Regions from separate parts of the Niameybacter sp. genome, predicted to be linked through region 2. Evidence: a T-box and tRNA genes for the amino acid it is inferred to sense, from the RefSeq annotation. Region 2 holds a T-box; the other holds one or more tRNA genes.
What was found. A T-box is a leader RNA that pairs with one kind of tRNA and senses whether it is charged. The one in region 2 lies ahead of serS (serine--tRNA ligase), so its partner is inferred to be a tRNA-Ser.

Region 1 (5,641 bases), on a different contig from region 2:
TATTTTCTCCCGCAAAGCGATCTTCATTTTCTACACCTAGTCTTCTTGGTACTGTTCCTGTTGCAAGAATAACTGTTTTAGCTTCAAAGATTTTGTCTTCTTCTTCACAAGTAATAATCTTTATATTGCCTTCTTCTTTAATTTCTTTTACTGTTCCGTAATCAAACGCAACATTTAACTCTTGGGTATGTTCAAACATTTTATAAGCAAGTTCTGCTCCATTAATTGTTCCTACACCTGTGTAGTTTTGTATTTCATGTGTATTAATAATTTGCCCACCTGGTGCAAGCTTCTCTAATAAAAGTACGTTCATATTTGCTCTTGCTGCATAGATTGCTGCTGTCATACCTGCTGGTCCTGCACCTATAATAATTACGTCATATAATGCCACGGTAATTGCTCCTTCCCCATTTTGCTATTAATTAGATAAATTTTTAACAAATTGAGTTAAATTTTTCGTTATCTCTATATTTAGTATAACATCCCCTTATTTTTATAAAAATAACCCATGTTAGTTTTTATAGATTTTAATTCCTAACTATTTTTCATCTCACTTATTTATGTAATGTAAACAGGAGATAAATTACCTATAATATATATCTATTTATTTTTGTATATGTTATAATTGGATTGTTAAATTATAGACTATAATCTTTATATCATATTATATATTTTATTAGGAGGAATACATCATGACATCCATTGAGACAGCCTACTTTGATGAATTCTGTAAAGCCGGTAAATTTCGTATTGCAAAAAAAGGCGAATGTCTTTATAACCTCGATCTCATTAATGATTATGTTTATTGCTTAGAGGATGGTTTGTGTGCTTTACTTAGTATTACTAAAGCTGGTGAAGAAAAAATTTATCATTATTTTGCAGGAGGAAGTATTATTAACTTTACCCCTGCTTATTTAACACTTCCTCCTAATGCTAATAACAATAATGCTTTTTATATGTACGCAAAAACAGATTGTAAAATATATGAGATTTCCTATTCAACATTCTATAAGCTTTTGAGTGATAATCCAGATCTTAATCGTTATATTATGTCCTTATTTGCAAATTACTTCACTGATGTTCTCGGACATTTTCACTTCATGCAGGAATCTAGTACACCTAGTAGACTTTGTAAAACACTTTTAGATTTTAGTCGCTGTTCATCTGGTCGTTGTATTGTGGATAAGCACTTTAATTATGTAGAGTTAGCAAAGTATTTGGGTGTACATACTGTAACAGTTTCTCGAATCATGCGTTCTCTTAAGCAAGAGGGCGCTATTGAAAAAGATGGGCATAGTATTATTATTAAAGACCGTAGTATTTTAGAAGAATACATACAAGAAAATAAATCTTTAACTTATTAATTCTCAATTAAAGGTAACTCTGAAAACAAAAGAGTTACCTTTAATTTTTTGTCATTTTATATATATTTTTTTTCATTTTTAGGGCACTTTAACATATAAAATCTCTAATTTATTAACCTATTTTAATATTTTTTATATAACATAACCTAGGTTATTTTTTTAACATTTTTAGTGTGTTATACTTTTAACATTCTTTTATGACGTAATATTATAAAATATATTTAATATCAAGAGGAGATGACGTTATGCAAAAAACGGAAAGCCGCGCAAATTATAGCTATCTTATTCATTCTGCCATAGGTATAGCTATTATGCTTCTACTTAGGTTTATCCCTGCTCCAGAACCTATTACACCTTTAGGAATGGAGATAGTCGGTATATTTATGGGTGTGATTTATCTTTGGACATTTGTTGATTCTATATGGCCTAGCTTATTGGGTGTATTCTTATTAGGATGTAGTGCTTATGCACCAATGAATCAAATTCTTATGAACTTCTTAGGTGATCCAACTGTTGTTCAGCTTATCTTTATGATGACTCTTATAGGCGCTGTTGTACAGTCAGGACTTACAGTCTATATCGGTAGATGGTTCTTAACACGTAAAGTTATTAATGGTAGACCTTGGGTATTCTCATTTATGGTTTTACTGGGTGTTTTTGCATTAGCTGCAACTTCATCTGCCTTTACTCCAATATTCTTATTTTGGCCAATCTTATATGGTATCTTTAAAGAACTTGGTTATAAACCAGGTGATAAGTATCCTACATTAATGCTCATTTCTGTTGTTGTAGTAGCTGTTCTAGGTTTTTGTACAGCTCCATTCAAAGATGGTCCTCTTATTTTAATGAGTAACTACACTTCCCTCACTGGTGGTGCAGAAGTCAATTTTGCATCTTTTATGGGCTTAACAATTCCTCTATCATTTTTAGGAATTTTACTTATTACTTTATTAATGAAATATGTATTTCGTCCTGATATAGCCTTACTTAAAGATGTTAATATCGAGATGTTCACCAAGAACCCTCTTCCTCCATTAAATTTAAAACATAAAATTTTATCTGCAACATTTATTATTTATATCACTTTAATGTTGCTCCCAGGTATTTTACCTAGTGAAATGCCTATTAGAATTTTCTTAAATGATAGTAAATATGCTTTTGCTTTATCTTTAGTATGTGCACTTTGTGCTATTAAAATCGAAGGTAAATTTCTTATTGACTATCAAAGTATTAGCAGTAACCATTTACAATGGAGTTCTATTTTCTTAATTGGTGCTGCTCTTACTATCGGGAATGCCTTAACTTCTGAAGCTACAGGTGTAACACCTTTCTTAAAAAATCTTTTAACACCTGTATTTTCAGGTACTAGTGAATTTACATTTATTGTACTAATCCTTACTTTAGGTTTAATATTAACTAACTTCTGTAATAGTGTCGTTATAGGTATTATCTTCTTACCTATTATCGCAACATTTACACAATCTATGGGCGTTGCCACAGAACCTATTATTTCAATCTTTATCTACATGGTTCTCTTTGGTACTATCACTCCTGCTGCTTCTCCATTTGCTGCTATTATGCACGGTAACAAAGAGTGGCTTGAAACAAAAGATATTTACAAATACGCTACAATTATGAGCATGATTATTCTTGGCATGGTTATTGTCGTAGGTATTCCACTTTGTAAAATACTTTTCTAATCTACATATAACAAAAAGAGGTCTAACATCTTATGTTAAGCCTCTTTTTGTTATATGTAGATTTCATTTTATTCCATCTTTATTCATTTATATAACTATTCCTTTCGCTTTGCTCAAGGCACAAATAAGTATGTTTTCAAGCATGCAAACTTATCTTTGAGTCTTCAACTCAGAAAGGAGTTTTTCTATGGCTTTAAAAATTGTCTATCAAATCTGTTGTGGTATCGATGTTCACAAAACTTTGTTGTCGCCTACGTCGCTTCTACCGATGCAATGGGTGTTACTACCTATAAAAGTCATCGCTTTTCTACCTATACAAAAGGGTTAAGAGAGCTATCAGCGTGGCTTTTATCAAATCATTGCAAAGACGATTGTATGGAATCTACTGGTAATCACTGGATTCCTATCTTTAACATCCTTGAATCTTCTTGTACCATCGTTCTGGCTCATCCTAAATACGTAAAGGCTATTCGTGGTAAAAAGACTGATAAAAAAGATGCCAAATGGATTGCTGATCTCCTCAAGCATGACTTAGTTGCTGGCAGTTTTATGCCACCTCCTTAGAAGAGTAATCTACCTGATTTCTTTAAAGGTATAAGAAATATTAATATTTATAGCATTTTTTATATAACAAAAAAGCGTACAACTTACGTTGTACGCTTTGAAGCGGAGAGGGTGGGATTCGAACCCACGGCCCCTTTCGGAGTCACTGGTTTTCAAGACCAGCTCCTTAAACCGCTCGGACACCTCTCCAAATTTGTTATGTCAATTACTCTCTTATAATAACATAGCATTTGTCATATGTAAAGCTTTTTATAAAAAAATGCATTTTTTTATTTCTAATTTATTCTTTAGGTTCTGTTATAGTTAAATATCGATATTTTATATAAGAAGGTAGCCTTTCTGCAAAATAAGGCTACCTTCTTTACTAAAGCATAAAATATAAAAGAGCTCCCAGTACCAACAGTATCAAAGAAATACACGGTAGTACCTTATAAAATATTGTAATACCGTCATTTTTCACTCTAACCCACTCTCTAAAAAGTCCTATAAGTCCACTAAAAATTATGCATATTAATCCCCATCTATCCATACTATCACCCCCTTTGATATGTTTATAAATGATATACTTGCAACTCCTTCTATATAACTAAATTTCTTGGCGTTATATAAATAACATTTTTTGATTCTTTGATTCCAAAAGTCACAATTCTTTATATTCATTTGTGTTGAAACAGTGTTGATAAGTAATGCCTTTACTTTCTCGTAGTCACGCTTGTCTTTATTGAGCTTTAACCATTTAAACCAGTTAAGGTAGTTATCTAACCTTTTAGTAGAAATGCCTTTAAAGTGGCGTATCCAGTTTTTAAGAGTACTATGATAAGCATTGATATGTTGAATATGGTAAATATCTTGTTTAGTTTTGCCATGCTCAATTTGAATTAAATGAACGCCCATATTCTTAGCGAACTGAATATAACCACAGTAAGGATAGACTACGTCTTTAGTAAATTTAGATTCTTTTGCTTGATCACTAATAGCAGTGATTTTAGCTAAACTAACAGCTTTATCTTCTATTACTGTATAAAGTTGTTTTAATTCATAGGGTGTAAGTTTATTTAGTTCTGTTAGTATGAGTCCAAATGATAAAGATGGCATAATGGCATCCTAAAGGTATCGAATCTTTTAGAAAGGATGTGAGACATTATGGCATATAGAAGTATACATCTCCAGAGAACGTAGAATTATACTAGGTTGTAGCACAATTAGTGGTAAAAATATTTCAATATTAGCAAAATTTTTTAATACCTATAGACAATTTATATATACTCAAAAAGAAAAGATTCAGCAATTACTAGAACATGATTTTGATTTACCTTCAGGACATTTCCCTACGATGAGGATTACGAAAAACTTTATTGAAAAAGCTGTTTTGGGGTGTATGGCTATTTGTAAAGGTTCTATTGAGGATACACCAGAATTTCTGAAATCTCTTTTTCATTTTCATATCTCAATAGGGCGTATCAGTAAGATTATTAATGAATTAGCTCGTAGGGCAAAGGTATTTAATGATTCTATATCACTTAAATGTATCCAAGTAGGTGCCCATGATGAAATATTTCAAGCAGATCAAGCTGTTCTTGTAGGAGTAGAGCCAAACAGTACTTATATTTATCTTTGCGATGGAAGTAAAACACGAGATAGTACCGTATGGGGCTATTCCCTCCTGGATAAACAGGTTACAGGCTTAAATATTGAGTTGAGTGTTATGATGGTGGAACCGGACTTATAAAAGGCATTCAAGAAGTCTATCCAAAGGCTAAGATACAAAGTGATATATTCCATTCTGAAAAAAAGTTATCCGATTATATATACCGTGCTGAAAGGTCAGCCTATAAAGTGATTGCTCGGGAATATGCTTTAGAAAAGAAAGTATTAAATGCAAAGGGTGCTAAAAAGGAAAAATATCTAATCGAATACAATCATGCTATTTGAAATCTATCGAAGTCATACGTTACTATGATACTCTGTATATTTTATACCTTTGGTTAAAAGAAGCGTTTTAAATTGGAGGTT
Region 2 (5,641 bases):
TGAGTATGTATATCTGACATATGGGTAGTGGGAGGAAGCAAGATAGGCATACCACCTGATTTAAAAATAGCAACTTCATAATCTTGATTATTGTTGGTAGAGTAGCGCCCACTGTGAGCGTTGGAACGATAGAGCAGATTGGTAGTAATACCAATGATAGGTTTGTGCATGATAAAATCTCCTTTTTAGATAAATGAAATACTATATCTTATGCAAGGCATCATATAGTTTATCCATATAATGGATAAACAAAAGAGGCACGATCTACCCAATCGTGCCTCTTTCTAATTTAGAGGAAATTTATTTAAGGAAACTATTTACCAAAGTAAGCTTTTTTATAAAGCTCTTGTAATTCTATAACTTTTGGTAAACGTGGGTTAGCTGTTGTACATTGATCTTCGAATGCTTTGTAAGAAAGATCTTCTACCGCTGCCATGTATGTTTTTTCTTCAATACCACAGTCTTTGATAGTCATTGGAATATTGAGTTCTTTCATAAGGTCACGGATTGCTTTAACTAAAGATTGTACACCTTCTTCTGGAGTAGAAGCTTTAAGTCCAAGTGCTTTGGCAATTTCAGCAAATTTCTCTGGAGCAATATATTTTTCATATTTAGGGAAGATAGCAAACTTACTTGGTGTTGTTTCACCATTGTACTCAATAACATGAGGAAGTAAGATAGCATTCGCACGACCGTGAGGAATGTGGAACTCTGCGCCTAATTTATGAGCCATTGAGTGGTTAATACCAAGGAATGCATTTGTAAATGCCATACCAGCGATACATGATGCATTATGCATTTTCTCACGAGCTAAAGGATCTTTTGCACCCAATTTGTATGAGCGTGGTAAGTATTCAAATACTAATTGAATAGCTTTAATTGCAAGTGCATCTGTGTAGTCTGATGCAAGGATAGATACATAAGATTCGATAGCATGTGTTAATACGTCAAGACCTGTATCTGCTGTTACAGAAGCTGGAACTGTCATAACAAACTCAGGGTCGATGATTGCTACATCTGGAGTTAGTTCGTAGTCAGCAAGAGGGTATTTCATATTTTTAGATCTATCAGAGATAACTGCGAATGATGTTACTTCTGAACCTGTACCTGATGTTGTTGGAATAGCTACGAATTTAGAGGTGTTACCCATTGTAGGGAACTTGTAAACACGTTTTCTAATATCTAAGAATTTTTGAGCCATACCTTCGAAGTCAGCTTCTGGGTGTTCGTAGAATAACCACATAGCTTTACCAGCATCCATTGCAGAACCACCACCAAGTGCGATGATTACGTCTGGTTTGAATGAACGCATCATTTCAGCGCCTTTTCTTACTGTTACTAAGTCTGGATCAGGCTCTACATCACTGAAAATTTCTATTGATACTTTATTTTGGTTCTTATTTAATTGATATACTAATTTATCTACATAGCCTAATTGAACCATCATTGGATCAGTTACGATCATTGCACGAGAGATTTCAGGCATTTTTGAAAGGTAAGCGATAGAACCTTGTTCGAAGTAGATTTTTTCTGGAATTTTAAACCATTGCATATTCACGCGTCTCTTAGCCACCCTTTTCTTATTGATTAAGTTTGATGCAGTAACGTTTGATGTTGTTGAGTTACGTCCGTATGAACCACAGCCAAGTGTAAGAGATGGCATATTTGTATTGTAGATATCACCAATTGCACCATGTGTAGAAGGTGAGTTTACAATGATACGACCTGTTTTAAGTCTATCAGCGAAAGCGTTGATTGTTGATTGATCTGTTGAATGGACAACTGATGAGTGACCAAGACCACCAAGTTCAACCATTTGTGCTGATTTTTCAATACCATCAGCTGCATCTTTAGCTTTAAGTACAGCAAGTACTGGAGAAAGTTTTTCTCTTGAAAGTGGGTACTGAGCACCAACACCTTCGATTTCACAACAAAGTATTTTTGTTTCCTTTGGAATTGTTACACCAGCAAGGGCAGCAATTTCATATGGGTATTTACCTACAATATCTGGATTAACCATGTGTTTTTCAGGATTGATAACAACAGGTTCGATTTTTTTGATTTCTTCTTTTGTAGCAAAGTAGCAACCATGTTTTTTCATGTAAGCAATAGCTTTATCATAAACAGGGGCTTCAATGATAGCAGCTTGTTCAGATGCACAAATCATACCATTATCAAATGATTTTGAAAGGATAAGGTCTGTAAGAGATCTTTCAAGGTTAGCTGTTTTGTCAATGAAAGCAGGAACGTTACCAGGTCCTACACCAAGTGCTGGTTTACCAGCTGAGTATGCAGAACGAACCATTCCAGAACCACCAGTAGCAAGGATCATAGCTACACCTGTATGATTCATAAGTGCTGAAGTTGCTTCGATTGATGGATACTCAACCCATTGGATACAGTTTTCAGGAGCACCGGCAGCGATAGCAGCATCTCTTACTGTTTTAGCAGCTTCAACCGAACATTTTTGAGCTGATGGGTGGAAACCAAAGATGATTGGATTTCTTGTTTTCATTGCAATGATTGATTTGAACATTGTTGTAGAAGTTGGATTTGTAACAGGTGTAACCCCAGCAATGACACCGATTGGTTCTGCTACTTCCATGTAACCTTCATCATCATTATCTTCAATAACACCAACAGTTTTGTCATGCTTAATACTGTGATAAATGTATTCTGTTGCGAAAATGTTTTTTGTAACTTTATCTTCGAATATTCCACGGCCTGTTTCTTCAACTGCCATTTTTGCAAGTTTCATTTGAGCTGCAAGACCAGCAAGAGCCATAGCTTTTGTAATTTCATCTACTTGTTCTTGATTAAGGTTCATAAATTGTTCAAGCGCTATATTCGCTTTTTTTACGAGTTCGTCTACCATTACATTTGCATCAACAATTGGTGCTTTTTGTTCTTTTTTATTTTCTGACATGATTAAAGCCTCCTTAGGATGTGTTCTATATTTTTAAGTGATTATTAACTTGAAATAAGTTGCCTAGCTAGGGACAAAGGTATACTTTTAACTAGGCAAGTTGGTTATAATTTTAACAATTGATGTTAAAAAAATTAGCTTAATCTGGTAAAGATTAAGTTTTTGATTAAGAAATAATGCTGTTTACTCTTAAATAATAACATGAGTTAAGAAGAGTGTCAATAAAAAGTGTTAAAAATATAACGAAAAAGATTTTTAAGGAAAAATATGCTAGTAGATAGAATAATGATAGTTGTATAGATATGAAACTTAATTTTTTGTGAGTATGGATATAACATGAAAGTAGGGAAAAATTTCTGTGTTAACTATAACTGTACGATTCTTGATGTAAATACAGTTACTATTAGAGATAATGTAATGTTTGCGCCTAATGTATAAGTCTATACAGCTACATATCCAGTAGAAGCTAGCCTAAGAGTAAGTGGTGTAGAGATGAGATGCCCTATTGTAATAGGAGCGGGAAGTGTTATAACAAAAGATATACCAGATTATGTAGTTGCAGTAGGCAATCCTTGTAGAGGAAGTTTAGGGCAAAAAAATAACCTAGATTTCGGGGGAGGAAATCTAGGTTGAGGGGGGATTTAGCGATGTACCTCACACTTGGTACATTGGTAGTATAGACAAATTAAAAAGGTTATATACATACGAATTGAAAAAAGTTATAAAGCATTATAAGGTCTTGCATTTTTAAAATGAATATCATATAATGAAACAAATATCAAGATTTTGATACCATAATTAAACAATGTTGATGAGAGAAAAGCTTTAGAACATGTTTTGCAGAGAGCTAGTGGGTGGTGTGAACTAGTAAGCAGGCTTTAGCGTTCCGCTTTCTGAGTTGCTGACGATGAGTCAGGAGGGAATTGCCCTTTATAGCAATGAGAGGTCAACCTATAGGTTGATGAATAAAGGTGGTACCACGAGTATGCAATCGTCCTTTTATCTTATAAGAAGATAAAAGGACGTTTTTTATTTTTAATTTATTTAAATAATTTGAAGAGGTGAAAGATATGTTAGATATTAAAAGATTACGTAGTGATTTTGATGAGGTAAAAGCAGCATTAGGCAAAAGAAGCGGTAACTATGATTTAGAAGGATTCTTAGCATTAGATACTAAAAGACGTGAACTTCTTGCAGAAGTAGAAGTACTTAAAAACAAACAAAACGTTGTGTCTAAACAAGTACCAATGATGAAAAAAGAAGGCAGAGATGTAACAGCAGTACTTGCTGAAATGAAAGAATTATCAGATGAAATTAAAGGGATTGACCAACAAGTTAAAGAAGTAGATGAAACACTTATGAACATCCTTCTTACACTTCCAAACACACCAAACCCACAAGTGCCAGTAGGTGTAAGTGATGAAGAAAACATTGAGCTTAGAAGAATTGGTGATGTAAGAACATTTGATTTTGAAATCAAACCACATTGGGATCTTGGCGAAGACTTAGACATCCTTGATTTTGAAAAAGGTGCAAAAGTAACAGGTGCACGTTTCACATTCTACAAAGGATTAGGTGCTAGACTTGAGCGTGCAATCATGAACTTTATGTTAGATATGCATGTAGACAAACATGGCTATACAGAAGTGTTCCCTCCATTTATGGTAAACCGTGCAAGTATGACAGGTACAGGCCAACTTCCAAAATTTGAAGAAGATGCGTTCAAAGTACAAGGGACAGATTACTTCTTAGTACCAACTGCAGAAGTCCCAGTAACTAACATGTACAGAGATCAAATCTTAGATGGAAAAGACCTTACAATTAAACATTGTGCTTACACAGCATGTTTTAGAGCAGAAGCTGGTTCAGCAGGTCGTGATACAAGAGGGATCATCCGTCAACATCAATTCAATAAAGTTGAAATGGTCAAGTTTGCTAGACCAGAGAACTCATACCAAGAGCTTGAAAGTCTTACAAATGATGCAGAAGCTATCTTACAAACATTAGGTCTTCCATACCGAGTTGTAAGACTTTGTACAGGAGATTTAGGATTTAGTTCAGCAATGACATATGACATTGAAGTTTGGATGCCAAGCTACGGTCGCTATGTAGAAATCTCAAGCTGTTCTAACTTTGAAGACTTCCAAGCTAGACGTGCAAATATTAAATTTAAAGATAATATTAAAGATAAAGCACAATTCATTCATACATTAAATGGTAGTGGTCTTGCAGTAGGTCGTACAACAGCTGCAATCCTTGAAAACTTCCAACAAGAAGATGGTTCTATTGTTATTCCAGAAGCACTTCGTCCATACATGGGTGGAATTGAACGCATTACAAAATAGATTGATTTAAAAGGCTGTTGTAAGAGCATATGCTCTTACAACAGCCTTTTAAATAATATAGAACTTAAATGTACTATTAAGTACAGACTGAACTGGACATAGGGTGAAGGCTTGCTAGGCTGTTGAATGGGGAGATTAAGATTGGATTCTTAACGATTGACTTAATAAAGATTAAGAATACTTAATGTTTGATTAGTCTAAAAACAATTGAAAGTTATCTGTATATATAATACAATAAAAGAAGGAAAAAAAGTATGGGTACAGTAGGGGTATAAAGTGTAGGTGAAATTCATGTAATGAAAAAGTTAACAGGCTATAAGATCATAGTAGGCACTAGTTTTATTGTACTAGGAATCCTGATGATAAAAGG

Region 1: it has a tRNA-Ser gene. The T-box ahead of serS (serine--tRNA ligase) is inferred to sense a tRNA for this amino acid. The anticodon was not compared.

What each region holds. Positions count from the first base shown of each region.
Region 1 covers NZ_JAVVQU010000069.1:3,757-9,397, forward strand. The annotation lists gene RRY75_RS13200 (NAD(P)/FAD-dependent oxidoreductase) at 1-391, opposite strand, end outside; gene RRY75_RS13205 (Crp/Fnr family transcriptional regulator) at 693-1,364, shown strand; gene RRY75_RS13210 (SLC13 family permease) at 1,610-3,064, shown strand; partial or broken gene RRY75_RS13215 (IS110 family transposase) at 3,252-3,622, shown strand; tRNA gene RRY75_RS13220 (tRNA-Ser) at 3,732-3,817, opposite strand; gene RRY75_RS13225 (hypothetical protein) at 4,139-4,723, opposite strand; gene RRY75_RS13230 (hypothetical protein) at 4,962-5,357, shown strand.
Region 2 covers NZ_JAVVQU010000042.1:13,564-19,204, forward strand. The annotation lists gene RRY75_RS11210 (gamma-glutamyl-gamma-aminobutyrate hydrolase family protein) at 1-170, opposite strand, end outside; gene adhE (bifunctional acetaldehyde-CoA/alcohol dehydrogenase) at 314-2,926, opposite strand; gene RRY75_RS11220 (hypothetical protein) at 3,419-3,559, shown strand; T-box leader at 3,726-3,928, shown strand; gene serS (serine--tRNA ligase) at 3,997-5,271, shown strand; gene RRY75_RS11230 (DUF2752 domain-containing protein) at 5,568-5,641, shown strand, end outside.